One region of the Rhodobacter sp. 4.3.4 genome, then DNA from elsewhere that is predicted to be linked to it. Evidence: riboswitches for the same ligand, from Rfam matches in the RefSeq annotation. Region 1 holds a riboswitch; each other region holds the start of a gene.
The links. A riboswitch is a leader RNA that binds a small molecule or an ion and turns the genes downstream of it on or off. The one in region 1 is predicted to bind cobalamin.

Region 1 (10,316 bases):
CGCCCGCCCACCACAACTGATCTTACGAGGAGATCATTCATGGCTACCCATTGCACTACCACGGCGCGCGCCGTGATGAAACCCGCAGCGGATCCGTCGCCGATCGCGCGGATGTTCCCCCGCTTCATCGTCGCTCTCGCGGCTTACATCGAGGCGGAGCGCGACGCCGAGAGCGATTGGGCCACCGACCCCGCCTGCGTTGAATGGCTGCGAGATGCCGAACGGGCGCGCAGCACCGTTCTGCGCCAGATCCGGCGGCGCCTTCGGCTGAAAGCTTTTCATCGACGCCCAAGCCTTCACCAGCGTGCCATCGACCGAGAAATGCTCGTCCGACAGGAGCGGCGCCACCTCGCGATGCGCCAGGATCGCGGCCATGATCTTGCGCGACATCTTGGTGCTCATCAGCCGGTCGCGGTTCAGGCGATGCGCGGTGTCGGGTTCATCGTTGCGGTGACGGTGGTGGCCGAGGTCGGCGATCTCGGCCGGTTCGACAAACCGAGCCGCCGCTTTCCGAGATCACGCTGCCCAGAAGGCCTTCCAGAATGGCCTCGATATCGCCAGGATCGCCCGCAAGGGGCACATCGGCGCCCCCCCCCTGGCCCCGGGCCAGACAGTCGGGCGGCGCTAGCCCGGCGCGCACCCAGGTGCCCGACAAAACGAGGCTGTCGGTCAGGCCCGGAGCTTTCGTGAAAATCTTCTCGAGCTGCGCTTCGAGCCCTGCGATGAAGTCGCCCCCCCTGCCCTGCCCATTCTCGCGCGCAATCCGGGCATCATCAAGCGCGGCGGCAAGCAGGCGGCTCATGTGCTCAGCCTCGATCCCGGCGCGGTCAACCTCTGCAAGCGCCTCAAGCAGAGCCGCAGCGTCCTTCGGTGCCGTGAACAACTTGCGCCCGAAACGCGCGATGTGTTCGCCCCGCACGGAGGCATCGCGGGCCGCGGCAATGACGGCGAGCATGTTCATGACGGTTTCAGAGCGCATCGGAGATCCCGGGTTGGAAGACGCTGAGCGAGACCCTGCTATGGCAGTAGATCAAGCGCAAGCCGTTGGCGTGAGGCCGCGAACTTCTGCGCACCAAGCCCGCCCGCGGCCAGCAGGCCGACGACAGAGCGCCGCGCACAGAAACGGTCACTTATTCCTCGAAGCAAGACGCGTCTGCGCCCCATTCCGGCCCCTTGTGGGAGGCGCATCGCGAATCCTAGCCCCGTCGAAGAGGGCGGATTGCCGTCGGTGAGGTCGCGGCATTGCGGGCGCAGCAATCAACGGAAGCCGCCCTTCGCGGGTTCCATGGGGCGCGACGCGTTGCGCAGTGAGCGGTCATTGGGCGCAGGAAACACGCCTTGCACCCAAGATAGGATGGCGGGGCCGGAACCCGCGTTCGCGCCAAGATCTGAAAGGCCCACGCCGATCAGATCCGTGCCTATGCCGGGGCGCCAGCGGCGGGCACGGCCAGCTTTGAGACGTTGCCGCTCACGTCCTCCGGCTTGCCTTGAGTGAACCTGCGGAGGCTTGCTGGCGCGCCACCGGCCCCGGGGCCGCTATGCCAGAACGTCCCAGGGCAAGATCACCGGCTGTCCTTCATGGCGCGCCAGATAGGGCTCGATCCCGTAGGTGCGGCGCAGAACCTCGGGCGAGAGCGCGGTCTCGGGCGGGCCTGCCGCAGTCAGACGCCCGTCATCCAGCACTGCGACTTCATCGCAAAACCGCGCCGCCAGCCCCAGATCATGCAGGACGCAGATGACCGCCGTGCCCGCGTCGGCGATCCCGCGCAACAGGGTCATGACCTGCAATTGATGCCGCGGATCCAGCGCCGCCACCGGTTCGTCGGCCAGAAGGATCCCCGCCTCGACGGCCAAGGCCCGGGCCAGCATCACACGGGCCCGCTCGCCACCCGACAAGTCGCAGACCGCGCGCGCGGCGAAATCGGTGATCTCGGCCCGCGCCATCGCCAGCGCGACGGCGGCCGCGTCCTGCGCGCTGGCCGGGGCAAAGGCCGCCCGGTGCGGCAGCCGCCCGAGCGCGACGATCCGGGCCACGGGCACCGGCCAGATCGCCTGATGACCTTGCGGCAGATAGGCAATCCGGCGCGCACGCGCGCGCGCTTCAAGCCGGGAAACCGGGGTGCCATCCAGCGTGATCTGTCCCGCGGCAAGCGGCAAAAGCCCCAGGGCCGCCCGCAGCAAGGTCGATTTTCCCGCGCCGTTCGGCCCGACAAGTGCCATCATCCGACCCGGCCTCAGGCTCAGGGTGACGCCATCGATCACGCGGCGGCGGTTCAGATCGACGCTGACCCCGCAGAAGTCCAGTTGATTCACCATGATTGATCCCGCAGTCGGAAAATCAGCGTCAGGAAAAAGGGCGTGCCGATCATCGAGGTGACGATGCCAAGTTGCAGCTCCGGCCCGACCGTGACCACCCGCACGACGATATCCGCCGCCAGCAGCAGCGCGGCCCCGCCCAGCGCCGCGGGCAGCAGAAGCCGCGCGGGCGCATGGCCGACAAGCGGGCGCAACAGATGCGGCACCACCAGTCCGACAAAGCCCACCGTGCCTGCCACGGAAACACCGGCCCCGACGCAGAGGCTGACGCCGATCACGATCTGTGCGCGCACCCGGTTCAGCGACACGCCGAGCGAGCGCGCGGCCTCTTCGCCCAGCGTCAGCGCCTCGAGCCCGCGGCCGGACGAGGCCAGAAGCAGCGTCCCCAGGGCAATAAAAGGCGCGGCGAGGCCAAGATCGGCCAGCGTGCGATCCTTCAGCGATCCCATCAGCCAGAACGCGATCTCGCTGATCGCCCAGGGGTTGGTGGACAGGTTCATGGTGAGCGAAATCAGCGAAATCGACAGCCCGCCGATCGCCACGCCGACCAGCAGCAGCGTGAGCCGGCCGGTGCCGCGCGCGGCCAGAAACCACAAGATCAGCGTCGCGGCCATGGCCCCGCCCAGCCCCCCCGCCGGAAGCGCCCAGGGCAGAACCGCCGCCCAGCCGCTGAAGATGGTGATGACAGCCCCCAAGGCGGCGGCGGAACTGACCCCGGTCACCCCCGGTTCGGCCAGCGGATTGAGGAACAGCCCCTGCAGCGCCGCCCCGGCCAGTCCGAGCGATCCGCCCAGCAAAAGCGCCAGAGCCGCGCGCGGCAGGCGCAGGTCCTGCACGATGCTGGCGATCTTCGGATCGGAATAGCCGAACAGTCCGGCGATGGCCTGACTTGGGGAAATGTCGACATAGCCCAGCGTCAGTGACAGCACGAACAGCGCCAGACAGAGCGCCGTCAGCGCCACAGACAGGGGCACGGCAAGATCGCGATGGGGCGGGGTCGGGATCATCGGGTCTCCTTGGCAAGTTCGGGCCGGGCAAATTCGGGCTGGGCAAATCCGGATCGCGCGGCGGCGAGGGTCTCGATGGCCTTGACCACCACCGGGTGATCGCAGGGCCAGTATTTGCCCGGGACGGCCAGAACCTTGCCTTGTGCGCTGGCCCGGGCAAGCACCGGGTTGCGGCCAAGCACGGCGCGGGCCGAGGGCCGGTCATCGTCGTAATAGGTGACGACATAGCCTTCAGGCGGGGTCATGATCACCTGTTCCAGCGGAATGCCGCCCCAGCCGGGCGGACCGATGCGCGCCTGCAGGTTCTCGTATCCCGCCGCCGACAGCACGGCGTCGACGATCGTGCCCGCGCCCGCGCCGCCGCCATCGGCCCGATAATAGACCACCCGCGGCCGGGGCGTGCCCGGAGGAGGCGCAAGCGCCGCAAACCGCGCGGTCGTCGCGGCGGCCAGATCCTCGCCGCGGTCACGATGGCCGAAGGCCGCGCCGATCCCGGGCGCCTTGGCGGCCAGCCCCGGCAGATCGGTGGCCATTTCGAGCGGCAGTTCGGCCAGACCGAAGCGACCGAGCACACGCCGCGTCTGGGTCGGCGTGCCATGCCCGGTCACCACCAGATCGGCGCCGGAGATCAACAGTTCCTCGATGCTGCCCCGGTTCTGCGGCAGGCCCTGCGCCTCTTCAGCCAGTGCGGAATAGGGCCCCGTGGCCAGGTCCGACAGGCTGAGGATCTGGTCGCGGTCGGCCAGCGACAGCGCCCAAAGATCGCCGCAGAGCGAGGTCGAGGCGATGCGCGGCCGCGTCTCGTCGGCGCCGAAGGCCGCCGCGGCACAGGCAAGGCACAGCCCCGCCGCGGCAAGGGCGATCGCGGGCCTCATGACCGATAGCCCTTGCCAAGCCGGTCGGGCGCCCCGTCGGCCAGACCGATATAGGTACTGCGGACATGATCCCAGGTGGCCAGCCGCGTCCAGTCGGGGATCTCGGCCAGACGGTCATCGGGGGTGATGAACGGGTTCGGAAAGAACAGATGCAAGGCCGGTTCGCCCGCGCCGTTTTCCATCCGGAAGCCCCAGCTGCGCGGGTGGCCTTCGGGATCGAGACTGCGGAAGAACTCGGCCTTGCCGGGACGGCGGCGGGCGACCAGAGCCTCGCCGCCCTGCTTCACCGCGCCTTCATTGCGGCCGATGCACAGGTGAAAATGCCCGAGCCGCCCGTAAAAGACGGTCAGATAGCCGTCGCGCACCGTGATCTTCTCGGGCTTGCCGGGCGGATGCAGCTCATAGGCCGCGCCTTCGATAATCGGGCCGAAGCACAGCCCCTGCCAATGGCTCTCGAAGATGTCGGTCAGGAACCTTTCCAGCCAGTCCTGATCGCGCGGCGCCGGCCACCGATCCTCGGTGGCCAGCCCCTCTGCATTCCGTATCCGCTCCTGCGCGAGCATCTCACTGCCCGTCAAAAGCGATGCGGACGCCCGCATAAAGGCTGCGTTCGGGGGTGTTGTAGCCCTTGTAGGTCTCGTAATCGCGGTCGAAGACATTCTCGATCCGGGCATAAAGATCGGCCCGCTCGTTCAGGTGGTAACTGCCGAACAGATCCACCACGCCATAGCCCGGCACCGGCCCCGAATAGGCGCCGCGGTTCTTGCTGGCATAGCGCAGACGCGCGGTCAGCGACCACGGCTCGGGATCATAGGTCAGGCTGAGGCTGCCCGTGTTCCGGGGTTGCCCGCGCCAGGCCCCGGTCAGCGCATCTTCCGACTGCACATAGGTATGGCTGCCCGAGACCTTCCAGCTTGCCGCCAGATCGGCCGTCATGCCCAGTTCCAGCCCGCGTTCCAGCGTCTCGCCCTCGTTGTAGAAACCCGGACCCGAGGCCCATGCGATCTTGTTCTCGACATGGTTGCGGAACAGCGTCGCGTTGATCTCGCCCCAGGGCAGATAGACATCGGTGCCAAGGTCGAAGCCGCGGCTTTCCTGGGCCGTCAGGTTGACATTGCCATAGGTCGGGTCGAAGAGCTGATACAGGCTCGGGGCCTTGGCGCCCGTCCCCAGGCTGGCGCGCAGCTTGACATCGGTCGTCCCGAACTGCAGCAGATGCGAGCCGGTCAGGCGTCCGGTGTCGAAGGTGCCGAAGCGGTCGTTGTCATCGCGCCGCAGCGCCAGGGTGAAGGTGTCGACAGCGGTGGGCGAAAAGGCCGCCTCGCCAAAGATCGCGTTGGTGCCGTTCGACGCGATGAAATCGCCGCTGAAATTGGTGGTCTGGACGGTTTCATCCTTTTCGCGCGCCACCCCGCCGACAAAAGACCATGTGTCGCTGGGCTTCCAGGTCACGTCATAGCCGTAGCTGGTCATCCGCCCGTCATAGATATCGCCCGAAGGTTCGCGCGAATAGCTGGTGTGATAGGTCCGCACCGCCGCATAGCGCCCGCCATGCAGCGTATGCCGCAGCCGCCCGTCGGCCGCTTCATGCGTCAGCTTGAACCCGAGACGCCATTCGTCCTTGTCCACCGTGTCGTTCTTGTTGCCGCGGGTGTCGTAAAGCGACCAGGTGTCACTGTTCATCCCCGAAAACTCGAGCCGGGTCTGGGACGAGACCTGCCAGCCCAGCACCGTGCTCAGCCCGTTGCCGCGATAGGGGTTGTCGCGCGTCGCATCGGAATGGATCGGCGGTCCGTCGTAATGCGTGGTGAAGGTCGTCACCCGCGCGTCAAAGGCGCCTTTCTTCCACATCAGCGTGGCACTGCCGTTCTTCCAGCCATCGGGACCAAGCGCGGTATCGGTGCTCAGCTTCCAGCCGTCGGTCTCGGCGCGACGGGTGATGATGTTGATCACGCCACCGATCGCATCCGAGCCGTAAAGCGACGACTGGTTGCCGCGCAGAACCTCGATCCGCTCGATGTCGGCGGCGCTCAGATGGTCGAACTGGAACGCGGTCGAACTTGCCGACGGGTCTCCGACGCGGACACCGTCAACCAGGACCAGAACCTGATCGTTGTCCGAACCGCGGATGCTGACCGAGGTCCAGACCCCGGGCCGCTCTTGCGAGACCTGCACCCCGGGAATGCCGCGCAGCGCATCGGTCACCCGGCGGTTCTGTTCGCGCACGATCTTGTCGTGATCGACCACGGTGACCGCGCTGCCGATGGCGCGTGCGGGCAGTTCGGTCCGCGAGGCGGTGATGACGATGGTCCCCAGTTCGGTCGCCGCCTCCTGCGCGAGGGCGGGGGCAGTCAGCGCGGTGGCGCCCAGCAAAAGCAAGGCAAGCGGGGAAAGGCGTAGGTGCATTGGGTTGGGCCCTGAACGTATCGGAGGTGGAAACCGGATACGAGGGCGCCGCGGCAGTCTGATGCTGCCCGGAGATATGTCTGTTCTTTCAGCCACGAACGCATGGTTCTGCCGCCCTCGATCCACTCAAACGAGTCACCGCAGCGGAAAACCGCTCCCTTGGCTGATCCCGGCCGCGGGTTGGGCGACGTTGACGGCAGGTCTCCTGGCTTCCGGGTCTGTGCGGTGGTGCCCCTTCCCCCGGATTTCTCCGGAGTGGTTTTGGCAAACCGCTCGCCGGTTACAGTTGCGGGTACAGCTGCGGAATTGGCCAAAGGCCGCACCGCATTCCCTTTTCACCCCTTGCGGGGCACCGTCACGGGTTGGCATTTCACACAGCCGTCGTCTCGACAAGGGGCATTTTGACGCGACGATCCGGCGGGCATGCAGATCCCGCACCGCGCCGATACGCCCGGAAAATGGCCTTCCCGAGCCGCATTTGCAGGACAGGATGGCGCCGCCGAAGCGGCTTCCGGCGGGATCGCAGATGAGCAGGACAGAGTGTCGCAGGGCGTTTTTCCGGCGGTTTTGACCGGGTTGCCTTTCTCGCGGGACCTGTGCAACGAAATGCAACGTTCGATTGATTCGCCCGAAAATGGAGCCGGCCATGCTGATCAGAACGTTCTTCGACAAGGTCGAGCTTCATCGCGACGACAAGTTCGTAAGTCTTCGTTTTCGCGAGACTTTTCGGGTCATTTCGACCTCTTCGGCGCATGGCGGGCTGGTCGAACATCTCGATGCCGTCTACAACCATCAGGGGTGCGAACCCTCTGGCGCCCATTCCGCCGATGTGCATGCCGCCTATCGCAACCCCACGCTTTACGATGCCATGCTGCTGGCCGAGCACGGCCTTGCCGGGGCTGCCGCGGCGGGCCTTGGCACGGCGGCGAACATGAACAATCTGGCGATCGTCGAAGAACGCTTTCGCGATCTGTGCGTCGTGGCGCTGGCGACCGGCGGGGTCGAGGGAAACGCAGCGCGCGCAGGCGATCCGGCCGGGCTTTACGAATTCGACGGCCGCTATGAACCCGCCGGTGCCGCCGAGCCGCATGGCACGATAAATGTGATGATCGCGGTCAACGTGCCGATGACCGAAGGCGCGCTGGTGCGGGCGGTGATGACCGCGACCGAGGCCAAGGCGGCGGTGCTGCAGGAGCTTTCGGTGCCCTCGCGGCAGTCGCAGAAGATTGCAACCGGAACGGGAACCGACCAGATCGCCGTCGCCGCGCCGACGCAAGGCTGCCGGCCGCTGGTCGGCGCCGGTCACCACACCACGCTGGGCGAGCTGATCGGACGCACGGTGCATGGGGCGATTGCGGAAACGCTGCGGCGCCAGAACGGGCTGACGCCGGTCCGGCAGGGTTCCTGTGCGGTGCAGCTCGCCCGATTCGGGGTGACGCCGGAAAGCCTGCGGGAAGCGGTGGCCGCGCGGCTTTCCGATCCTTTGGCGGGGCTGATGCGCCCGGTTTTTGGCGTTCTGGACCGTGATCCGCCGACCGTGGCGGCGGTCATCGGCCTGGCGCATGTGCATGACCAGACCAGCTGGGGGGTCCTGCCCGCGAGTTGCTGGCAGGAGATGGCAACCCAGCACGGCGCGCTGATCGCGATGGCGGTCTCGGGCCGATCCGATCTGTTTGCCAGCTATCGCACGGCGCTTGCCGGACAGCCGCAGGACCCGACGCCCGGCGGCCTTGTCGGGGTCGTGGCGGCCGCGCTTGCGCTTGGCTTTGCCGACAAATGGCTGCGCACGACAGAGCGGTTGAAACGGGTGATCGAGGCGGCCGACTGAGATGATCGGTGCCGTTCATCCCATTGATCTCATGGTGCTTTGGCCAACCACCGGGTGCCAGTTGCGCTGCCGGTACTGCTACATGCGCGGCGGCGATGCAGCGCGGGAGGACCTCGATCCCGCGGTCTTTGCGCAGGCGCTTGCAACCCTGCCGATCCGCCCCGGCGCGGTGCTGCAGATCGCCGGGGGCGAACCGACGCTGGTGCCCGATCTGCTGGACGAGATCGTGGCCCTTGCCCGCCGCGCGGGCTTTGGCCGGATCCTCGTGCAGACCAACGGGATCGCCATCGATGCGCGGTTTCTGGCGCTGGTCCGGGACAACCGGCTGGGGGTCGGGGTCAGTCTTGACGGCCCCGCCGAGATCAACGACGCGCTTCGGGGACGGACGGCCGAGGTTCTGGCGGGCCTGCGACACCTGGACGCAGCCGGGATCGGCTTTGGCATCACCACGGTGCTGACCCGCGACTCGGTCGCCTCCCTGCCGCGGCTGGCGATGCTGCTGGCCGGGTTTTCGGGGGTGCGCAGCATCGGCCTTGATATCCTGCGGCCGGTCGGGCGCGGTGGCCTCGACGATCTGCCCCGGGCAGCCGAGGTGGCCAAGGCGCATGCGGCCCTGCGCGAGGCCCTTGGCTGGATCAATGCGCGGCGGGCGCAGCCGATCAAGCTGCGCGAAGACAGCATGGTGGGATGCGGCGGGGACAGGACCGGGGCCTATTGCCCGGCCGAACGCGGTGCGGCCGTGGTGCTGGTGCCCTCGGGGGCGCTTTATCCCTGCGCCAGCGTCGCGGGCGATCCAGACTACGCTTGCGGCTCTGCCGGGCGTCCCGATTTCGCCGCTTTGGCGCGGGGGCTGCGGGTGCCGGATGACAGCTGCGCGGGATGCACGCTGGCCGGATGCCGCGGGCGCTGCCCGGCGCGGGCGCTGCTGTCGCCGCGCGCCGCCGGGCTGGATTGCGTCTTGCGGCGGGGCACGGACCGCCAAGCCGCGGAAAGCGCCCGCCATGGCTGACGTTTGCCCCGAAATCGGCGGGCAAGGCCGCGCCACCGCCCGGTTGCGGCGGGATTTCCCGTTCCCGGCCATTCTGGCGCAGGAAGAGATGAAGCTTGCGCTGCTTTTGAACGCGGTGAACCCGGCGATTGGCGGCGTGCTGATCCGCGGCCAGAAGGGCACCGCGAAATCGACCGCCGCGCGCGGGCTGCATGCCTTGCTGCCGCCGTTGCCCGGGGGCGGGCCGCCGCCCTTTGTCGATTTCCCGCTGGGGGCGACCGAGGACATGGTCGTGGGCACGATCGACTTCGAGGCGGCGATCCGCGAAGGCCGCGTGGCGTTCCAGCCCGGCCTTCTGGCCCGCGCGCATCAGGGCGTGCTTTACATCGACGAGGTCAATCTGCTTGACGATCATCTTGTCGACAGCATCCTCGGCGCCGCCGAGACCGGCGAAAACATCGTCGAGCGCGAGGGCCAGAGCCTGCGCCATGCCAGCCGCTTCGTGCTGATCGGCACGATGAACCCCGAAGAGGGCGAGTTGCGGCCGCAATTGCTGGACCGGTTCGGGCTGGCCGTCGCGGTCGAGGGGGAAAGCGATCCGCGCGCCCGCGTCGATCTGATGCTGCGCCGAGAGGCCTTCGACACCGATCCGGCGGCCTTCATCGCGCGCTATCAGGGCGCCGAGGCCGCGCTTGCACAGCGCATCGCCGAGGCCCGGCTGCGGCTGCGCGATCTGGGATTTCCGTCGCATCTGGCCCGCTTCGTCACCGAAATCTGCCAGCGCAATCACGTCGCGGGGCATCGCGCCGATATCGTCATGGAACGCGCCGCCCGCGCCCATGCCGCCTGGGCGGGCCGAAACGAAGTCAGCGCCGATGACATTCTGGCCGTGGCGC
Region 2 (10,316 bases), 420 kb from region 1:
CCGGCCCGGCCCCGGCCGAGGTGCTGGCGCCTGCGGCCGATGTGGTCCTGCCGACGATCGACGGTCTGGCGGGCTGGCTGGCGGGACTTTGACCGGTGGCTCGCCAATCCCCTCGGGGCTGGGTAAGCTGACCAAAACGGAGGCGCAGATGAGCAGTCGGGTGCAGTTCATCCTGATCGGGATGCTGGGTGGTTTCGCCTTTTGGGGGCTTTTCGACGCCTTCGGGGCGCTGGAGACCTGGCGGCTGGCGGTGCCGGCGCTGGTCGGGGCCGGGGCCTTCTTTTTCGCGACGCTGGCGATGGCGGCCGATCTGGGGTTGCGGCGGGCGGCGCTTGCGGGCGCGGCGATCGCGGCGGTGGCGGGCGGGATGACCGCGCTGCGGGGGCTTGGCTTCGAGACCGGGGCGCAGATGCTGGAGACCGGGCATCTGGGGATGGCGATGGCGGTGCTGGCGATGATGCCGGTGCCTTTCGTCCTGGGCTGGGGGATCGGCGGGCGGGCCGGGCTGACCGATTACCGGGTGCTGTTCACCGAAAGCTGGAACATTGTCGTGCGCTATGTCTCGGCGGGGCTGTTCGTGGCCACGGCGCTTCTGGTGCTGTGGCTGCTGAGCGCGCTGTTGCAGCTGGTGGGCGTGACGGTGCTGCGCGATGTGCTGCGCGACGATCTGGGGCTGTGGCTGATTTCGGGCGCGGTGCTGGGGCTGGCGTTTGCGGTGGTGACGGAGCTGTCGGACACCGTCTCTCCTTATCTTCTGCTGCGGCTGTTGCGGCTGTTGACGCCGCTGGTGCTGGGCGTCGTGGTGGTCTTTGTCGCGGCGCTGCCGCTGCGCGGCCTTGGCGCGCTTTTTGGCGAGATCTCGGCGGCCTCGGCGCTGCTGGCGACGGCGATCGCGGCGATCGGGCTGATCTCGATCGTGGCGGACGAGGATGATGTCGAGGCGGCGCAGGGGCTGATCCTGACCCTCTCGGCGCGCGGGCTGATGGTTTTGGTGCCGGTGCTGGCGGGGCTGGCGATCTGGGCGCTGGCCTTGCGGGTGGGGCAATATGGCTGGACGCCCGAACGGGTGGCGGCGGCGGCGCTGGCTTTGGTGGTGGCGGGCTACGGGCTGGGCTATCTGGCGGCGCTGGGCTTCGGGCGGAGCTGGCGGGCGCGGCTGCGGCGGGTGAATGTGGCGATGGCGCTGGCGATCCTGGCTCTGGCGGTGCTGTGGCTGAGCCCGGTTCTCTCGCCCGAGGCGATCGCGGTGCGCTCGCAGCTGGCGCGGTTCGAGGCGGGGCGGATGACGGTGGCGCAGCTGCCGCTGTGGGAGATGCGGCACGACTGGGGCCTTGCCGGGCAGCGCGGGCTGGACCGGCTGCGGGCGCGCGACGAGGCCGCGCTGGCGGACCGGCTGCAGCTGCTGGAGACCTCTGAGGGGCGCTGGCAGTTCGACCATGCGGCCGAGACCGGGGCGCCGGCGCTGGACCGGCTGCGGGCGGCGGTGCCGCTGTGGCCTGCAGGCGCGGCCTGGCCCGCGGGGCTGGCCGAGAGGCTGGCGGGGGATCTGCGCTCGCCCGATCTGGGCGGCTGCGCTGTCGCGGCGGGCGGCGGCAGCGGCCGCTGTGCGCTGGTTCTTGCCGATCTGTTGCCGCAAACCCCCGGACCTGAAGCGGTTTTCCTGAATGCGGCCGAGTTTTTCCGTGCCGATGGCGTGCAGGTGCTGCGGCGTCTGGACAGCGGCGACTGGGTGCGCGGCGGGCAGATCCTGCTCGGCGACACCGAGGCGCTGTCGGAGGCCGACAAGGAAAGCGTGACGGTGACCGAGATGATCGCGACCCTGCGCGCGGGCGGGGTCAAAACCGCGCCGGTGACGCTGCAGGTGCTGCGGCTGGGCCGCTGGCAGATCGGCATGACGCCTTAAAACGCTTCCAGATTGGGGGTTTGTTAACAGCCGTTGCGCTATGCTCCGCGCGAGGAGGGTCCATGCTCGGCATCGTTAACAAATCCATCCAGGCTTTCCTGTGCAAGCACCACGGCAGCGCCATCTGGCGCGAGGTGGCCGATCGTCTGCGTCTTGGCCCCGAGGGGTTCGAGGCGATGCTGACCTATGCCGATGACACGACCGAGGCGCTTTTGGCGGTGGCCGAGGGGCTGACCGGCAAGACGCGCGAGCAATTGCTGGAAGATATCGGTGCGGAAGTGGCGCAGACCGAACCGCTGCGGCGGCTGTTGCGCTTTGGTGGCCCGGATTATCTGGAATTCCTGTTTTCGCTTGATGATCTGCAGGGCCGTGCGCAGATGGCGCTGCCCGATCTGGAATTGCCGGAACTGACCCTGCAATCGGAGGCGCCGGGGCGGTTCACGCTTTTGGTGCGGGGCCGTTTCCCGGGCTGGGGCGCGGTGATGGCCGGACTGATGCGGGCGATGGCCGATGATTACGGCGCGCTGGTGCTGATCGATCTGCTCGAGCCGCGCGAGGGGACGGAGCGGGTGCAGGTCGAGTTGCATTTCACCACCTATCACGCCGCGCGCCAGTTCGATCTGGCCGCCCCCGAGCTGGGAGAGGCCTCATGACCCGGATCCAGCCTGTGGCCGCGCCGATCCCTGTGCCGGAGCCGGTGCTGACGCTGAACACCGAGATGCTGGCGCGGCTGATGCCGATGTTTCTGTGGCTGGATGCGCGCGGGCGGATTCGCGCCATGGGGCCGACGCTGTCGCGGATCGTTGGTCAGGGGCCGGAGCGGGCGGAAGGCACAGATTTTGCACGATATTTCACCCTGCGCCGGGCGCGGGGCGTCGAGCAGGGGCGCGGCGTCGGGCTGACCGGGCGGCGGCTGGTGATGTCGCTGGTGCGCTATCCGATGTTCAACCTGCGCGGCCTTGCGGTGGCGCTGGGCCCGGGCGAACAGGCCGATGTGCTGGTGAACCTGTCCTTCGGCATCCAGCTTTCCGAGGCGGTGCGTTATTTCGGCCTGACCGAGGCGGATTTCGCCGCCTCTGATCTGGCGATGGAATTCCTGTTTCTGGCCGAGGCGAAGGCGGCGGTGCTGGGCGAGCTGACCGCCCTGACCGGGCGGCTGCGGCTGGCCAAGGCCGAGGCCGAGACCGAGGCGCAGCTGGACCCGCTGACCGGGCTGGCGAACCGGCGCGCTTTCGATGCGGCGCTGGGCCATGCGGTCAAATCGGCGACGCGCGGGCGGCGGAACTTTGCGCTTTTGCATATCGATCTGGATTTCTTCAAGCAGGTCAACGACACTTTGGGCCATGCGGCGGGCGATGCGGTGCTGGTGCGGGCGGCGCAGGTGCTGCGCGACGAGGTGCGGCGCGGCGATCTTGTGGCGCGGCTGGGCGGGGACGAATTCATCATCCTGCTGCGCGGCCCGGTCGAGCGGGCGATGATCGAAGCCATGGCCGAGCGGTTGATCGGCCGGATCGAGGAGCCGATCCGGCTGGACGGGGTGGATTGCCGGATTTCGGCCTCGGTCGGGGTGGCGATTGCGCTGGAATGCCGTCCGGCCCTGGCCGAGGAGCTGATGGCTGAGGCCGATGCGGCGATGTATCAATCGAAACGCGCCGGGCGCGGGCGCTGGACGATTGCGCCTTTGCGTTTCGGGTCGCGGTCGCAGACCTGAACCGCCAGCCCGAACGGCTGTTGCGGCGCTGTCACAAGCCGGTGGCGCAGCCCGGAGCGATCGGGTAGGGCAGGGGCATGAAACAGGGGTTTCCGATCGCCACGCGCGGCCAGAGCATCGGCCTTCTGGGCGGGTCTTTCGACCCGGCCCATGCCGGGCATGCCCATATCACCCGCGAGGCGCTGCGCCGCTTCGGACTGGATCAGGTCTGGTGGCTGGTCAGCCCGGGCAATCCGCTGAAAAGCCGCGGTCCGGCGCCGATGGCGCAGCGCATCGCCCGGGCGCGCCGGGTGATGCCCGATCCGAAAGTGGTGATCACCGGGCTCGAGGCGGGCCTGGGCACGCGCTACACGGCGCAGACGCTGGCGCGGCTGAAGGCGCTTTATCCGGGCGTGCGATTCGTCTGGCTGATGGGCGCGGACAATCTGGCGCAGTTCCACCGCTGGGAGGACTGGCGGTCGATTCTGGCGGCGGTGCCGGTGGGGGTGCTGGCGCGGCCGGGGCATCGGATGGTGGCGCGGCAGGCGCTTGCGGCCCGGATCTTCGCGCGCGCCCGGCTTGGGGCGGCGCAGGCGCGGCATCTGGCTTGCGCGGACTTGCCCGCCTGGTGTTTCGTGCAGATGCCGATGTCGGACCTGTCCTCCTCCGCGATCCGGGCCGGGGGCGATTGGCGCGGCGCAGCGGAAGGGAGACGGGCATGGACGTGACGCGGCGGAAGATCCTGGGCGGGATGCTGGGGGCGGGGGCTGGTCTGGCCATGCCTGCGGTCTTGCGGGCCGAGGGGGCGGCGCTGCGGCTGCTGTCGGGCGAGGAGCTGATCGCGGCAGCGCGGCTGGGCGGCGATGTCGGCTATGTGGTGGCCGATGCGCGCAGCGGGCTGGTGCTGGAGGCGCGCGGCGGCACGAAACCGATGGCGCCCGCCTCGACCGCGAAAGCGATCACCACGCTTTATGCGCTGGAAACGCTGGGGCCGCAGTTCCGGTTTCAGACCCGGGTGCTGGCGACGGGGCCGGTTGCGGGCGGGCGGGTCGAGGGCGATCTTATCCTGGCGGGGGGCGGCGATCCGACGCTGAGCACCGACGGGCTGGCCGATCTGGCGGCGGCGCTGGCGCAACGGGGCGTGACCGGCGTGCGCGGGCGGTTTCTGGTCTGGGGCGGCGCGCTGCCCTATGCCGAGGCGATCGCGGCCGATCAGCCGGTGCATGTGGGCTACAACCCGGCGATTTCCGGGCTGATCCTGAATTACAACCGCGTCCATTTCGAGTGGAAGCGGGCCAAGGGCGGCTATGCGCTGGCGATGGATGCGCGGTCCGAGCGCCATGTGCCCAAGGTCTATACCGCCGAGGTGGCGGCGGTATCGCGGCAGGCGCCGCTGTTCGAGTATCGGCAGGCGGGCGGGCGCGAGCATTGGACGGTGGCGGCAAGCGCGCTGGGCAAGGACGGCAGCCGCTGGTTGCCGGTGCGGCTGCCCGAGGCCTATGCGGGCGATGTGTTCCAGACGCTGGCGCGGGCGCGCGGCATCGATCTGCCCGCCCCCGAGCCGGTGCGGGCGCTGCCCGCGGGGGCGCAGGTGCTGGTGAGCCAGCCCTCGGAGGTGCTGCCGAAGATCCTGCGCTCGATGATGAAATATTCGACCAACATCACCGCCGAGGCGGTGGGGATGACGGCGACGGCGGCGCGGGGGGCGAATGCGGCGCGCGGCGCCTCGGGGGCGGCGATGAGCGACTGGCTGAGCGGGCGGCTGGGCGGCACGCGGGCGCGGTTTGTCGATCATTCGGGGCTGGGCGGCGATGACCGGATCGCGCCGATCGAGATGGTCAAGGCGGTGACGCTTTTGGGGCCGAAGGTCGGGCTGCGGGGCCTGATGAAGCCCTTCAACCTGCGCGACGAGGCGGGCGGCAAGGTCAAGGGCGCGCAGATCCGCGTCGATGCGAAGACCGGGACGCTGAATTTCGTCTCGACGCTGACGGGCTATATCACGGCGCCCGACGGCACCGAGCTGACCTTCGCGATCTTCACCGGCGATCTGGCGCGGCGGGCGAAATCGCGCGACGCCGAGCAGGCGGAGGGCTCGCGCGGCTGGGTCGGGCGCTCGAAACTGCTGCAAAGCCAGCTGATCACCCGCTGGGCGACGCTTTACGGCTGATCGGTCGATCCCGGCGGACGCGGGCGGGCGGTGGGCGGTTCGGTCTGCGGCTTGCCCGACCAGGGCTGCGGGTATTCCAGCCATTTCTGGATGAAGTTCCAGGATTGCTCGTGCCCGTCATGGGGCAGGGTGCAGGCGGAACAATCCTTGCGCGTCAACCCGTTGCGGTCGGTGTAGGTCTGATAGGGGCCGGGGCATTCATAGGCGATCAGCGGGCAGTAGCAAAACAGGCAGTTGAAGGCGCGTTTCACCCCCGGATGGCAGGGCAGGAACGGGCAGCTGGTGTTCGTGTAGCCCTTGAAGGCGGTGTTCGTCGTCGTGTCTTTCGGTTCCATGGCCTGGCCGCTCCGTTGTGTCGGGCCGAGGGCGGACAGGCGCGGCCCGCGCAGGCGGGCTCCATGCCTCCGGGCCCGCCGCCCGGGATGGTCTTTGGCCTGGCAGGTCTCCTGGCTTGCGGCTCGGGCGCCTGCTGCCCCTTCCCGGCCGGGGCCAGTGGGTGTTGCAGAAGGCTCGCCGCTTACAGTTGCGGGGGCAGCGCCGGAGTTGCACCGGCTTCCCTATTACCCTGCGGCAGCGTGCCGCAGGACCAAGGCCCGCTGAAGATGGGGGCGGGCGGGGGCGGTGTCAATCGGCTTTGCGGCTGGATGCGGGTCTTGTCCGCATCGGGCGGCTGTCAGAGCTTGACGTGACGCACCCGCGCGCCCCATTCGATCGCCACCGCATGCAGCCGGTCGATCGCCAGCTCGTCGCGGATTTCCTCGAGCATGCGCAATTCGGGCTGGTGCAGCACGCCATCGGCCGCCGCCACGTCGCAGGCCAGCGCATAGGCGGTCTCGAAGAGCTTTTCGGGCAGCGCCTCGCGCACGAGACCGAACAGGGCGGCAAGCCCCTCCTCCTCCTCGAAAAGCGCATAGACGGTCTGCGCCACGATGCGGATGCGGTCGATGTCATAGGTGGCGAAGATCGGCATGTGGTTCACCATCCGCTCAATGGCGACCAGCTCGGCGGTGCGGATCGTGGCGTCGGAGGCCGAAACGGCCACCATCACGGCAACGAGCGCATCCTGCGGCGAAAGCGAGGGAAGGGTGTCGGTCACGGGGGTTTCCTTTTCTGGCTCTGCCGCAAGAATTATTGACGTTTCAGGCCTCGTTCAATAGGTCAGGCGCGAGGCGCATGGGGCGCCCGGATGAGGATTTGCCATGACCACCCTGCGCGACGCTGCGATGAACTCCAAAGCCTGGCCTTTCGAGGAAGCGCGCCGGGTGCTCAAACGCTACGAAAAGGCGCCGCCGAAAAAGGGCCATGTGCTGTTCGAGACCGGCTATGGCCCCTCGGGTCTGCCGCATATCGGCACCTTCGGCGAGGTGGCGCGCACGACGATGATCCGCCGCGCCTTCGAGATCATCTCGGACATTCCGACGCGGCTTTTGTGCTTTTCCGACGATATGGACGGCATGCGCAAGGTGCCCGAAAACGTGCCGCAGCAGGAGCTGCTTTACGCGAATATCCAGAAGCCGCTGACCGCCGTGCCCGATCCGTTCGGCGAGTTCGACAGTTTCGGCAATCACAACAACGCCATGCTGCGCCGGTTTCTGGACACCTTCGGGTTCGACTATGAATTCGCCAGCGCGACGGATTATTACAAGTCCGGCAAGTTCGACGAGATGCTGATGCTTTGCGCCGAACGCTATGAGGCGATCATGGCGATCATGCTGAAATCCCTCCGCGAAGAGCGCCAGCAGACCTATTCCTGCTTCCTGCCGATCCACCCGGAAACCGGGCGCGTGCTGTATGTGCCGATGAAGCATGTCGATGCGAAAAACGGGCTGATCACCTTTGACGACGAGGACGGGCGCGAATGGACGCTGCCGGTGACGGGCGGCAAGGTGAAGCTGCAGTGGAAGCCCGATTTCGGCATGCGCTGGGCGGCGCTGGATGTCGATTTCGAGATGTATGGCAAGGACCACTCGACCAACACGCCGATTTATGACGGCATTTGCGAGGTGCTGGGCGGCCGCAAGCCCGAGCATTTCACCTATGAGCTGTTCCTGGACGATCAGGGGCAGAAGATCTCGAAATCGAAGGGCAACGGGCTGACGATCGACGAATGGCTGAGCTATGCGGCGACCGAAAGCCTGTCCTATTTCATGTATCAAAAGCCGAAGACGGCGAAGCGGCTGTGGTGGGATGTGATCCCGAAAGCGGTGGATGAATACCACCAGCAGCTGCGCGCCTATCCGACCCAGCCGGTCGAGAAGCAGATCGACAACCCGGTCTGGCACATCCACGGCGGCCAGCCGCCCGAGTCGAACCTGGTGGTGCCGTTTGCGATGCTGCTCAACCTCGCCTCGGTGGCGGGGGCAAGCGACAAGGCCGGGCTTTGGGGCTTCATCAAGCGCTATGCGCCGGAAGCCACGCCCGAGACCCATCCCGATCTGGACGCGGCGGCGGGCTTTGCGGTGCGCTATTTCCATGATTTCGTCGCGCCGACCCGGACCTTCCGGCTGCCCACGGACAAGGAACGCGCGGCGATGGAGGATCTGTTGGCGCGGCTGAAGGCGCTGCCTGCGACCGATCTGCACGAGCAGTTCGAAGACCCGTCCGAGGGGCTGCAAACGATCGTGTTCGCCGTCGGCACCGCGCATGGGTTCGAGCCGCTGCGGGACTGGTTCACCGCGCTTTACGAAGTGCTGCTGGGCCAAAGCCAAGGGCCGCGCTTTGGCGGCTTCATCGCGCTTTATGGCGTGCGCGAAACCATCGCGCTGATGGAGACCGCGCTGGCGGGCGGGCTGATCAAGCCCTGATTACGGTCTTAAATCACTGATAAGAAATACCTTTGCGCGCGTTGTCCGGGGCCCGGGCAGCGCGCGCTGTCGTCAGGTCTTCTTCAATCTTCGCGGCTAGTTCTGCTTGGACCGGGTGCGATCTCCCGGTGAAATCCCCGATCCTGCGCAGCGCCATGGGCGGTCGCGCGGCGTGTTCGCGCCGCGGCCGGTGGGCGCCTGCCGTGGCGCGGGGGGCTGAACATGAAGGAGTCTGGGATGAATATCGCGATCACTGACGGGGTGAACCTGACCCCCCCTGCGTTCGAACTGGGGCTGGGCCAATGGTCGAGCGAGAATGGCACGGCGGGCTCGGCCAGCTATGCCGGGGCTGCGAATGCGGTGCTGGTGCCGGCGGATGCCGATTTCGGCTCCTGTCTGGAGCTGGTGAAGACCCAAAGCACGCAGAAGCTGCGCTGGATGGGGCAGACGCCGATCCTGCCCGGCGTCTATCTGCGCATCACCGCCAAGGTGAAGGCGGTCTCGGGCAATTTCTGTGCGGTGCGGATCGCGGGCTATGCGATGAGCGCGGCGAATGCGCATGTGACCGGGCTGGTCGAAGTGGGCAGTTCGGTCACGCTGACCAGCTATGGCAAGGTGGTGACGGTGCAGGCGATCGTCGGCTCGGGCACGCGCACGGGCGTTGACATGGCCTGGGGCACGGCACCCGCCTATGGCCATTTCGGGCTTGATCTGACCGGGCAGACCGGGGGCGTGGTGCGGATCGAGGATATCGTCATCGAGGATATCACCGAGGCCTTCCTGCGCGATCTGATGGATGTGGTCGATGTGCGCGACTATGGCGCGAAAGGCGACGGCACGACCGATGACCGCGCCGCCTTTCTGGCCGCCGATGCCGCCGCCGACGGGCGCAGCCTGGTCGTGCCCGCGGGCAGCTATCGCATCGCCTCGTCGCTGTCGATCGACAGCCCGATCCGCTTCACCGGCACGCTGAGCATGCCGACCGCGGCGCGGCTGGTGCTGCAGAAGAATTTCGATTTTCCGACCTATGCGCAAGCCTTTGGCGATGAGGAGCTGGGGCTGAAGAAGGGCTTGCAGGCGCTGTTGTCCTATACCGACAACAACGTTTTCGACCTGTGCGGGCGGCGCGTCGAGCTGACCGGGCCGATCGATGTCAGGGCGGCGGTGCCCGACACCTCGAGCTGGGCGAACCGGCGGGTGCTGGCGAACGGGCAGATCTCGGTCAGCGACACTGCGGCCTGGGCCACCGTCACCGTCACCTCGAACGCGACCTATTCCACCGCGCAACCGACGATCCTGAGCAATGTGACCAATATCGCCAATATCCCGGTGGGCGCGCGGGTGAGCGGCACCGGCGTCGGCCGCGAGGTCTATGTGCAGGCGGTCGATCCCGGCGCCGCCAAGCTGACGCTGTCGCAACCGCTTTACGGCGGCTCGGGCACGCGCAGCTACACGTTCCGGCGCTACAAATATGCGCTCGACTTTTCCGGCTTCGACTCTCTGTCCCGCTTCACCATCGACAATGTCGAATTCCTGCTGGGCGGGTTCGCCAGCGGCATCCTGCTGGCGCGCGAGGGCGACACCTTCGGGCTGCGCGACTGCTGGATGGTGAAGCCGAAGGACCGCGCCATCACCTCGATCGGGCGGGGCTGCCAGAACCTTTACATCGACCGCTGCGACTTCCTGTCGAACGAGATGGATGTCAATGTCGAGACCCGGACCTCGGTCTGTGTCAATGTCAATGCGAATGAC
Region 3 (10,316 bases), 610 kb from region 1:
GGGCGCGCTGCGCGGTGGTCATCGCCGCGGCTTCCTCGGCCAGAATGAAAACAAAGCGATAGGTCAAAAGCGCGATCTCGATGAGTTCTGCCGGCACGCGCCAGCGACGCAGACCGGAGAGCAGATCGGCGGCGGGCGTGGTGGTGGCCAGGAAAAGAAGGCAGCAGGTCGCGGCCGTGGCGCGCATCACCAGGGCGGCGGCCTTGGCCGGGCCGTCCGGGGCAAGCGCGATGCCCTCCGGTCCGATCTGGAGCAGAAGCACCGCCGCCCCGGTGGTCAGAAACCCCAGCGGCAGCACTGCGACCGAGGCCCAGAAGCGCAAAGGCACCCGGGCGCCCAGAAAGGTGAAGGCCAGGATCGCGCCCGTGACCAGAACCGCCCCGGGAAAGGGCGGCACGGTCACGGCCAAAGCCAGAAACCCAAGACCGATCAGGCTTTTCTCGGCCAGCGGGCGGTTGCGCCAGCGGCCTTGCGCGGCGACCCGATCGATCGAGGCGAGGCTCATTCTGCGGGGACGGACCGGGCGGCGGGGGCGTTTTCCTCGCGGGCCTTGGTGGCGCCCTGACGGCGCCCGATCACCAGCCCCACGACAAAGGCGCCAAGCGCCGCCTGCAGCGCGAAGAACAGGCTTTCAACCTCGCCGCTCGGCGGCTCCCAAAGCGGATCGGCCCAGGGGGCAAAGCCCGGCACGGTCGCCTCGATCAGCTCGGCCGCCTGCCCGTCGGCGCCGCCGAATTCGCCGCCCATCAGAAGCGGCACCACCACCAGCGCCACGGTTCCGGCCAGCAGCCACAAAGTCCGTTTGCTGCTCATCAGCGTGCCTCCCCGGCCAGAATGCGCAATTTGTCCTTGTCATCGACCTTGCCCGCCAGGGCATCGACGACGATCACGGTCAGGAAGCCCTCGGCAATCGCCAGCGGGATCTGCGTCAGCGCGAAGACCGAGCCGAATTTCACCGCCGCGCCCATGAAGCCAGAGGCCGGATCGGGGTAAGCCAGCGCCAGCTGCAGCGAGGTGGTCACATAGGTCGCCAGATCGCCCAGGAACGCGGCCAGAAACACCGCCACCGCCATCGAGGCCCCGGCCTTGCCCGCCAGTTTATAGACGCCAAAGGCCACCCAGGGCCCGACGATTGCCATGGAAAAGGCGTTGGCGCCCAGCGTCGTCAGACCGCCATGGGCAAGCAGAAGCGCCTGAAACAGCAGCACGATCACCCCAAGCACCGCCATGACCGAGGGGCCGAAGACAACCGCGCCCAGCCCGGTGCCGGTCGGGTGCGAACACGAGCCGGTGACGGAGGGGATTTTCAGCGCCGAGAGCACGAAGGCAAAGGCCCCCGCGGCGGCAAGGGTCATCCGGGCCTCAGGACGCTCGGCGACGATCTTGCGGATCTTCACCGCGCCCGCGACGACGAAGGGGGCGGCGGCAAGGGACCAGCCAATGGCATGGGTGACGGGCAGATAGCCCTCCATGATATGCATGCGAACAACTCCACATCGAACGCGCCGCTTTCGGATTGACCGGAGACACCCCGCCCCGGGAAGGCTTGCGACGCCAGAGCGATGGCAGGTCTCCTGACTTGCGGTTCGATCAACTCGGGTCACCTTCCCGGCCAGTCTCCCCGGTGGATCGGGGGGGCCAGTGGCATTCGACCGTCGTCTCGCCGCTCACAGTTGCGGGGGCAGCCACGGATTAGGCCCCTGATGGGTAATCCTCACCGTGTTCCCTATTAATCCCGTCCAGTTGGGAACCATCGCCCGTTGGAGTAGCCCCGCGACGGGGCGAGGTCAAGGCCGGGAAGCGTCACGCCTTGGGCGCATTGCGACGCAGCAGGTAGATATCCATCACCCAGCCATGGCGGGCGCGCAGATCGGCCCGGGCCTGCAGGATCTGCGCCGTGACCTCGGCCAGCGGCCCTGAAATCAGCACCTCCTCGGGCATGGCCACACAGGCGCCCCAGAAGATCGTCAGCCCGTCGGGCGGCAGGCTCTGGAAGGAACACTCGCCATCGAGCATCGCAACGACCGTATCGGTGCCCGCGGGCCAGCCGTGGTCACGCAATTGCCGCCCCGTCGTGATCATCACCGGGGCGCCGATCTCGTTCAGGGGGATCGCATGGGCGGCACACAGCGCCTGGATCGCGGTGATGCCGGGGATGACCCTTGTGGTCAGATCAAGGCGGGATTTGAGGCGTTCCGCGATGCGCAAGGTGCTGTCGTAAAGCGAGGGATCGCCCCAGACCAGCAGCGCCACCCGACCGCCAAGCCCCGGAACATGCGCGGAGATCTCCGCCAGCCAGGCCTCGGCGATGGCATCGTGCCAGTCGTCCACGCCCTTGCGATAGGAAGGGTTCGACGCATCGCGCACGGGCAGCGCGAACTCGACCACTTTCGTTGCCGGGTTGGTCAGATGCGCGGCGCAGATCTGACGGCGCAGCCCGGCCAGATCGGATTTGTCCGCGCCCTTGAGCGGGATCAGGATCAGATCGGCGGCATTCATCGCATCGACCGCCTGCCCGGTGATGTGGCGCGGATTGCCGGTGCCAATGCCGATCAGGGAAAGCTCGATCATCTCAGGCCTCCGGCGCGTAAAGCGGACCATAAAGAATGAGCGCGGGCTTGTCGGAGCGTTCGGCGGCAAGGCGTGCCGCCAGCTCCGCGACGGTCGAACGGGTCACGCTTTGCTCGGGATGGCCCACGGCTTCCGCCAGCAGCGCGGGCGTGTCGGGGGCCAGCCCATGCGCGATCAGATCGGCAGCCAGCTTCGGGAAGGTGCGCTTGCCCATGAAAACCACGGTCGTCGCGCCCTTGTCGGCCAAAGCCGCCCAGTTCAGCCCCTCGGGCAGATCGCCCGTCACATCGGCGCCGGTGACGAATTGCACCCGCCGCGCGGTCAGACGGCGGGTCAGCGGCAGCCCGGCCGCGGCGGCGGCAGCGCAGGCCGAGGGCACGCCGGGGATGATCTCATAGGGGATGCCCGCGCCGGTCAGCGCGTCCAGCTCCTCCTCGAGCCGCCCGAAGAGCCCCGAATCCCCCGACTTCAGCCGCACCACCCGCAGACCGGTCAGCGCGTGATCGACGAGCAGCCGGTTCACATGATCCTGCTTCGGCGAGGGCCGCCCGGCCCGCTTGCCGACCGCGATGAGTTCGGCCCCCGGGCGCGCATGACCAAGGATCGGCCCGGCGGAAAGATCGTCAAACAGCACCACATCGGCTTTGGCCAGCCGGTCGGCGGCTTTCAGCGTCAACAGCTCGGGATCGCCGGGCCCCGAGGAAACGAAGGAGACAAAGCCGCTCATTCTGTGCCCTCCGGGAAGCGCGGATGGGTGCCCAAGGGGCGGTAGCGGCGGTCGTAATCGCCCGCGTAAAGGCGGCTTTCGTCGAAATCCTCGGTCGCAAGCGACCGGCCCACAAGGATCAGCGCCGTGCGCTCCAGCTCGGCGCCAAGGCTGGTCTGCAGCGTGGCCAGCGTCGCGCGCACCACCCGCTGATCGGGCCAGCTCGCGCGCCAGACGATGGCAACAGGGCAATCGGCGCCGTAATGCGGCACCAGCTTTTGCACAACCTCGTCAAGCACATGCACCGAGAGGTGAATGGCCAGAACCGCGCCGGTGCGGGCGAAATTCTCCAGCGTCTCCCCCTCGGGCATGGCCGAGGCCCGCCCCGAGGTGCGGGTCAGAATGACCGATTGCGCCACCCCGGGAAGCGTCAGTTCCGCCCCCAAAGTCGCGGCGGCGGCGGCGAAGGACGGCACGCCGGGGGTCACATCATAGGGAATGTTCAAGGCGCGCAACCGGCGCAGCTGCTCGCCCATCGCCGACCAGATCGACAGATCGCCCGAATGCAGCCGGGCGACATCCTGCCCCGCGGCATGGGCCTCGGCGATCGTGTCGATGATCGCATCAAGGCTCATCGGCGCGGTGTTGACGATCTTGGCGCCGGGCGGGCAATGCGCCAGCAGCGCCTCGGGCACAAGGCTTCCGGCATACAGGCAAACCGGACAGGACGCGATCAGATCACGGCCCCGGATCGTGATCAGATCCGCCGCCCCCGGCCCCGCGCCGATGAAATGCACCGTCATTCGTCCTCTCCCTCCGCCACGGCAAGGGCCACCCCGCCGATCACCTGTCGGGGCAGCACGAGCCGCGCCCCCTTGCCTGCTGCGACCAGCGCCGCCGCCTCTGCCACCGATCCGGTGCCCTTGCGCGCCAGCACAAGGTCCGAGCGCGTGGGGGTCGCCACCCCCGCCACATCGACGCCGATCACCCGAAAGCCCGGACAGGCGGCGGCAAGCTCATGTGCTTTTTCGCGCGCGGTGGCAAGGGCATCCACGCGCCCCGCAGCCAAAAGCGCCTGCGCAAAGGCGGCGGGCGCGGTGCCCTTGCGAAATCCAAGCCCCGCGACAATCACCGCCGCCCGCTCCATTGCAGCTGCGGACGGCTGGGCGCCCAGCCGCGCATCCGGCCCAGCGGCTGCGCCTCGGCAAGGTCGATGCGCCAAAGCTGACCGCCATGACGGGCGTGCAGATCGGCAAGCAGGGTTTCGGAGTCAAGCGTCACCGCATTGGCGACGATCCGGGTGCCGGGGGCGAGCAACTCCCACAGCCGGTCGAACAGCGCCCGCGACCCGCCACCGCCGATGAAGACGGCCTGCGGTGCGGGCAGATCCGCCAGCGCCTCGGGGGCCGTGCCATGAACCGCCCGCATCCGCGGGGAAAGCCCGTAAGTGTCTATATTCTTGCGGATATTCTCGATCCTGTCGGGGCGCGGCTCGATCGTGATCGCGCGTCCGCCCGCCAGACACCATTCGACCGAGACGGAACCCGACCCGCCGCCGATGTCCCACAGCAATTCGCCGCGCCGCGGCGCCAGCGCGGCCAGCGTCAAAGCCCGCATCGGCGCCTTGGTGATCTGCCCGTCATGGGCAAAGGCGCTCTCGCTCCGCCCCGGCACCTGCGAAAGCCCGGCGCCGGGGGCCAGATCCGCACCATCGAGCGCCACCGTGACCGGCGCGGAAACATCCGTCAAATCATAGTCTTGCGCGGCAATGCTGCGCAGCATTTCGGCCGGACCGCCCAGCCGCTCCGCCACGCCCATCCGCACCGCGCCAAAACCGTTAGCGACCAGCCAGCCCGCCAGATCGGCCACGGCGGCGGCGTCGCGCAGCGTCACGATGGCCCGGGTGCCGCGGCCCAGCACCGGCAGCAACCGGCCAAAAGGCGCGGCATGCAGACCCAGCGCGGTGACCTCCTCGGCCCGCCAGCCCAGCCGCGCGCAAAGATGCGACACCACCCCGGGCGCCGGAAAGGCCCGCCAGTCATCGGGGGAAAGCCGCTCCGCCAGCATCGAGCCCGCGCCGAACCAGAACGGATCGCCCGAGGCCAGAACCACCGTCGCCCGGCCGCGGCAGGCCAGAACCGGCGCGATATCAAACGGAACGGGCCAGGCCCGCCCGCGGCTGCCCGCCGCCGCAAGCTCCAGATGCCGCGGCCCGCCAAAGATCACCTCGGCCTTTTCCAGCGCCTGACGGCTTGCCAAAGGCAGCCCATCAAGGCCATCTTCGCCCAGACCCACGATGCTCAACCACGGATCAGACATGACACGCCTCCTTGTGCTTGGCGGCACCACCGAAGCCAGCCGCCTGGCGAAAACCCTTGCAGATCAGAGCTTTGAGGCGGTCTTTTCCTATGCGGGCCGGACCGGTGCGCCCGTCACCCAGCCGCTGCCCACGCGCATCGGCGGCTTTGGCGGCGTGGCGGGGCTGGTCGATTACCTGACGCGCGAGGGCGTGACCCATGTGATCGACGCCACCCACCCCTTTGCCGCGCAGATGAGCAGCAATGCCGTCGCGGCCTGTGCGCAGACCGGCGTGGCCCTTTGCGCCTTTGAACGCGCGCCCTGGACGGCGCAGGAGGGCGACCGCTGGACCCATGTGCCCGATCTGGCCGCCGCCGTCGCCGCCCTGCCGCAAGCCCCCGCGCGGGTCTTCCTTGCCATTGGCAAACAGCATCTGGACGCGTTTTCCGCCGCACCGCAGCATCACTATTTGCTGCGGCTGGTCGATCCGCCCGAAGCACCGCTGCCCCTGCCCGATGCGCGCGCGGTGATCGCCCGCGGCCCCTTTACGCTTCAAGGGGATAGCGAATTGCTGCGCAGCGAAGCCATCACCCATATCGTCGCCAAGAATGCCGGGGGCGCGGGGGCCGAGGCGAAACTGATCGCCGCCCGCAGCCTTGGCCTGCCGGTCATCCTGATTGACCGGCCCAACGTCCCCGCGCGCGAGGTTCGCGCGACGCTCGCGGGGGTGATGGGCTGGCTGGCCGATCACGGCGCGACGCCGCGCGGGGTATAGACCCAGGGGCCCACCCGGCGCGTCGCGGCATTGCCGACCAGAACCACGGTGCGCATGTCGGCCATTTCGGGCGTCGCGTCGCGCAGTTCGACCGTGGTGATCGCCTGCTCGGGCGTGGTCACGGCGCGGGCGAACAGGATCAGCCGCCCGGGCTCGCATTCCTCGCGCAGGATCTCCAGCACGCGGGCGAATTGATGCGGGCGCGATTTCGAACGCGGATTGTAAAAGGCCATGGCGAAATCGCCGCGCGCCGCGTGCCGCAGCCGCTTTTCGAGAATTTCGAAAGGTTTGAGATTGTCAGAAAGATTGATGGCGCAGAAGTCGTGCCCCAAGGGCGCCCCGGCCGCCGCCGCCGCCGCCAGCATCGCGGTGATGCCGGGCAGGATGCGGATCTCGGTTCCGGCGTATTCGGGATGGGCTTCCAGCGCCTCGAACAGCGCCGAAGCCATGGCAAAGACCCCCGGATCGCCCGAAGACACCACCACCACGCGCCGACCTTCTGCCGCCATGTCAAGGGCATGCGTCGCGCGGTCCAGCTCCACCCGGTTGTCGGTCGGATGCAGCATCAGCCCCTCGCGCGGGGCGATGCGGGCGACGTAAGGGATGTAGCCGACGATATCGGTCGCCTCGGCCAGGGCCGCGGTGACCTCGGGCGTCACCAGATCCTCGCGCCCGGGTCCAAGCCCGGCAACCGTGACCCAACCGCTCATCTCTCATCCCCCAGTTCCGGCCGCCGCCCCTGCCCGTGCACCAGCACGATGGCGAAATAGGGGCAATCCTCCTCGGCCACATCGACCAGCCGCGCGATGCGCTGGCTCGGCATCGTGCCGCGCTCGACCAGCCAAGCGGCGTCAAGCCGCCCCGCAACCGCAAGCGCCCGCTTGATTTTCGGCAGGTTGCGCCCGGTCTTCATCACCACGATCGCATCCGACCGGCTCATATGCGCAACCAGATCCGCCTCGGGCAAGGTGCCCGCCATCACGGTCAGCACATCGTCGCCCCAGGTGATCGGCGTGCCCGTCGCCCACCAGCAGCCGACCATCCCGGGAATGCCGGGGATCACCTCGACCTCGGCGCGGCCCTGCAGGCGGGTGTAAAGATGCATGAACGAGCCATACAGGAAGGGATCGCCCTCGCAGAGCACGACAATATCGCGGGTTTTCGAAAGTTCCGAAAGCCGCGACGCCCAATCGTCATAAAACCGTGCCAAAGCCTCGATATAGTCGGGACTGTCGAAGGGAAGTTCGGTCGTGACCGGATATTCCATCGCATGTTCGACGACATCGGGGCGCAGCATCCCCTCGACGATCCGCCGCGCCTGACCGGCCCGCCCGGCCTTGCGGAAATGCGCAATGTCGGTGGCGGCACGAATGGCGCGGTCGGACCGCACCGAGATCAGATCGGGGTCGCCCGGCCCGAGCCCCGCACAAAGGATGCGTCCCATCGACTATTCCTTCCGGCAGGCGAGCGCATTCACCGCCGCGACGGTGATCGCCGAGCCGCCCAGCCGCCCCTCGACAATGACCCAGGGCACCGGATTGGCCACGGCCAGCGCGGCTTTTGATTCCGCCGCGCCGATGAAACCCACCGGACAGCCGATGATCGCCGCCGGACGCGGGCAGGTCGGATCTTCCAACATGTTCAAAAGATGGAACAAAGCCGTCGGCGCATTGCCGATCGCCACCACCGCGCCCGCAAGCTTCGGCCGCCAAAGCTCCAGCGCCGCAGCCGAGCGGGTGTTTTCCATCTCCTGCGCCAGCGCGGGCACGCGGGGGTCTTGCAGCGTGCAGATCACCTCGTTGCCCGCGGGCAGACGGGCGCGGGTGATGCCTTCCGAGACCATCCGCGCATCGCACAGGATCGGCGCCCCCGCCTCCAGCGCCGCGCGGGCGGCAATCGCCATGCCGGGCGCGAAACGGACGTGGCGCTCCAGCCCGACCATCCCGGCGGCGTGGATCATGCGAACCACCACCACCTCTTCCTCGGGGGTGAAGCGGGCCAGATCGGCCTCGGCGCGGATCGTGGCAAAGGATTGCACGTAGATCTTCGCGCCGTCCTTTTCATACTCATGGGGCATCGGGGTCATCCTTCGGGTTGGCGCGCTTCTAGCCTTTCCTCGAGGCTTGCCGCAATCGAATTGCGCCGCGTCAGCCAGAGGCCCGCCTCGGCCAGGCGTTGGAACAGATCGCGCATCGCCGCCAGCGCCTCGGGGTTTTCGCGGGCCAGAAAGTCGCGCACCTCGTCGCGGCCCAGCGTCGCCTCGTGGTAAAGGTCAAAAAGATGCGCGGGCACGACCTGGGCCAGATGCGCGAAAGCCGCCATGTGGTCGAGCGTCGCGGCGATTTCGGCCCCGCCGCGAAAGCCGTGCCGCATCATGCCATCGGCCCAGGCCGGGTTCGCGGCGCGCGCGCGCACGACGCGGGCGATTTCCTCGGGCAGCGAGCGGGCGCGGGGCCGGTTCGGGTCGGTGGCGTCCAGATGATAAAGCGCCGGGGCCTCGGCGCCCAGACGCGCAAGGGCGGCGGCAAACCCGGCTTCGTGCGCGGCGTAATCCGAGGCCAGCAGGATATCGCTTTCGGGCAGATCCTGCGCATGCACGAAACTGTCCGCCCCCAGCAGGCGGGCCTCAAGCCCCGCCCGGTCGGAGCGGATTTCGCCTTTCTTGTCAATCGTGTAGGAGGAGGCCGCGAGCCAGGCCTCGCCGGCCCTTGCGCGGGCTTCGGGGGTAAAGGCGTCCAGTGCCGGGCCCATGTTCAGCCCGTATTGCCCGGGACGCGGCCCGAAGACGCGCGGGGCCGCAGCCCGGTAGGGGTTGTCCTCGGGCGTTTCCTCGCGCGTCGCCAATGCCTCGGCGCCGGTCTCGAAGAGCTGCGCAAGGCCCGGGAAGATGTCGCGGAAAAGGCCCGAGACGCGCAGGGTCACATCGATGCGCGGGCGCCCCAGAAGCGCAAGCGGGATCACCTCGACGCCCGAGACCCGGGCCGCGCCCTCGTCCCAGACCGGTTTCAGCCCCGCCAGATGCAGCGCCATGGCGAATTCCTCGCCCGCGGTGCGCATCGTGGCCGAGCCCCAAAGATCGACCACCAGCCCCTTCGGCCAGTCGCCATGATCCTGCAAGTGCTTTCGCAGCAGCTCCTCGGCCAGTTTCACCCCTTGCGCGTAAGCGGCACGACTGGGCACCGCCCGGGGATCGACCGAGAACAGGTTGCGCCCGGTCGGCAGCACATCCGCGCGCCCGCGCGCCGGGCTGCCCGAGGGGCCGGGGGGCACCCGTTTGCCCGCCAAAGCCGCCGAAAGCCCCGCCTGTTCTTCGGCCCCGCAGGCGCCCTGCCCCAGCACATGCAGCCCGTCGCCAAAGAGGCTCTCCTTGATATCGCAGACAAAACGGTCGATGCGGGTGATCGCTTCGGCGGCCGAGGCGGTGGCGGGAATGCCCAGATCGTCTTCGACGCCGCTCGCGCGGGCCTCGTCGCGGATGTCAGAGATCAGCCGGTCGCGCCGGGCCGGGTCCAGCCCGTCGGCGGTGGAATATTCGTCCAAAAGCCGTTCGAGCCGCGCCATCCCCTCGGGCACGGCGGCGGTGGACAAGGGCGGCGGCAGATGGCCAAGCGTCACGGCCGAGAGGCGCCGTTTCGCCTGCGCAGCCTCGCCCGGGTCATTGACGATAAAGGGATAAATCACCGGCAGCGGGCAAAGTGCCTCGGGCCAGCAGCTGTCCGACAGCGCGACGGCCTTGCCCGGCAGCCATTCGAGCGTGCCATGCGCGCCCATATGCACAAGCGCGTCGATGCCCAAGGCCCGCAGCCAGAGATAAAAGGCGACATAGCCATGCCGCGGCACTCGGGACAGGTCGTGATACTCGCCGTCGCGGGTCTGCACATGGCCCCGTTCGGGCTGCAGCGCGATCAGCGCGGCGCCGCGGCGCAGGGCGGCGAAGTGAAAGGCACCGTCGGCGCAGGCAGGGTC

Region 2: another riboswitch for cobalamin. It lies ahead of AC4PTB_RS12705 (cysteine-rich small domain-containing protein); the one in region 1 lies ahead of AC4PTB_RS10535 (TonB-dependent receptor plug domain-containing protein).
Region 3: another riboswitch for cobalamin. It lies ahead of AC4PTB_RS07580 (energy-coupling factor ABC transporter permease); the one in region 1 lies ahead of AC4PTB_RS10535 (TonB-dependent receptor plug domain-containing protein).

Annotation. Positions count from the first base shown of each region.
Region 1 covers NZ_CM178967.1:2,166,585-2,176,900, forward strand. Annotated here, with positions in the region: partial or broken gene AC4PTB_RS10505 (IS5/IS1182 family transposase) at 259-432, opposite strand; gene AC4PTB_RS10510 (hypothetical protein) at 440-961, opposite strand; gene AC4PTB_RS10515 (ABC transporter ATP-binding protein) at 1,537-2,316, opposite strand; gene AC4PTB_RS10520 (FecCD family ABC transporter permease) at 2,310-3,323, opposite strand; gene AC4PTB_RS10525 (ABC transporter substrate-binding protein) at 3,320-4,198, opposite strand; gene AC4PTB_RS10530 (DUF7676 family protein) at 4,195-4,761, opposite strand; gene AC4PTB_RS10535 (TonB-dependent receptor plug domain-containing protein) at 4,763-6,577, opposite strand; cobalamin riboswitch at 6,783-6,976, opposite strand; gene AC4PTB_RS10540 (adenosylcobinamide amidohydrolase) at 7,251-8,432, shown strand; gene AC4PTB_RS10545 (radical SAM protein) at 8,464-9,441, shown strand; gene AC4PTB_RS10550 (VWA domain-containing protein) at 9,434-10,316, shown strand, end outside.
Region 2 covers NZ_CM178967.1:2,588,854-2,599,169, reverse strand. Annotated here, with positions in the region: gene AC4PTB_RS12735 (HAD family hydrolase) at 1-92, shown strand, start outside; gene AC4PTB_RS12730 (DUF4153 domain-containing protein) at 149-1,903, shown strand; gene AC4PTB_RS12725 (heme NO-binding domain-containing protein) at 1,966-2,556, shown strand; gene AC4PTB_RS12720 (diguanylate cyclase domain-containing protein) at 2,553-3,614, shown strand; gene AC4PTB_RS12715 (nicotinate-nucleotide adenylyltransferase) at 3,692-4,321, shown strand; gene dacB (D-alanyl-D-alanine carboxypeptidase/D-alanyl-D-alanine endopeptidase) at 4,312-5,760, shown strand; gene AC4PTB_RS12705 (cysteine-rich small domain-containing protein) at 5,751-6,095, opposite strand; cobalamin riboswitch at 6,180-6,366, opposite strand; gene AC4PTB_RS12700 (tellurite resistance TerB family protein) at 6,434-6,856, opposite strand; gene AC4PTB_RS12695 (lysine--tRNA ligase) at 6,960-8,564, shown strand; gene AC4PTB_RS12690 (glycosyl hydrolase family 28-related protein) at 8,802-10,316, shown strand, end outside.
Region 3 covers NZ_CM178967.1:1,554,917-1,565,232, reverse strand. Annotated here, with positions in the region: gene cbiQ (cobalt ECF transporter T component CbiQ) at 1-505, opposite strand, end outside; gene AC4PTB_RS07585 (energy-coupling factor ABC transporter substrate-binding protein) at 502-813, opposite strand; gene AC4PTB_RS07580 (energy-coupling factor ABC transporter permease) at 813-1,481, opposite strand; cobalamin riboswitch at 1,548-1,770, opposite strand; gene cobF (precorrin-6A synthase (deacetylating)) at 1,804-2,571, opposite strand; gene cobA (uroporphyrinogen-III C-methyltransferase) at 2,573-3,298, opposite strand; gene cobM (precorrin-4 C(11)-methyltransferase) at 3,295-4,080, opposite strand; gene AC4PTB_RS07560 (cobalamin biosynthesis protein) at 4,077-4,424, opposite strand; gene cbiE (precorrin-6y C5,15-methyltransferase (decarboxylating) subunit CbiE) at 4,406-5,596, opposite strand; gene AC4PTB_RS07550 (cobalt-precorrin-6A reductase) at 5,595-6,350, shown strand; gene cobJ (precorrin-3B C(17)-methyltransferase) at 6,323-7,060, opposite strand; gene cobI (precorrin-2 C(20)-methyltransferase) at 7,057-7,794, opposite strand; gene AC4PTB_RS07535 (precorrin-8X methylmutase) at 7,798-8,427, opposite strand; gene cobN (cobaltochelatase subunit CobN) at 8,433-10,316, opposite strand, start outside.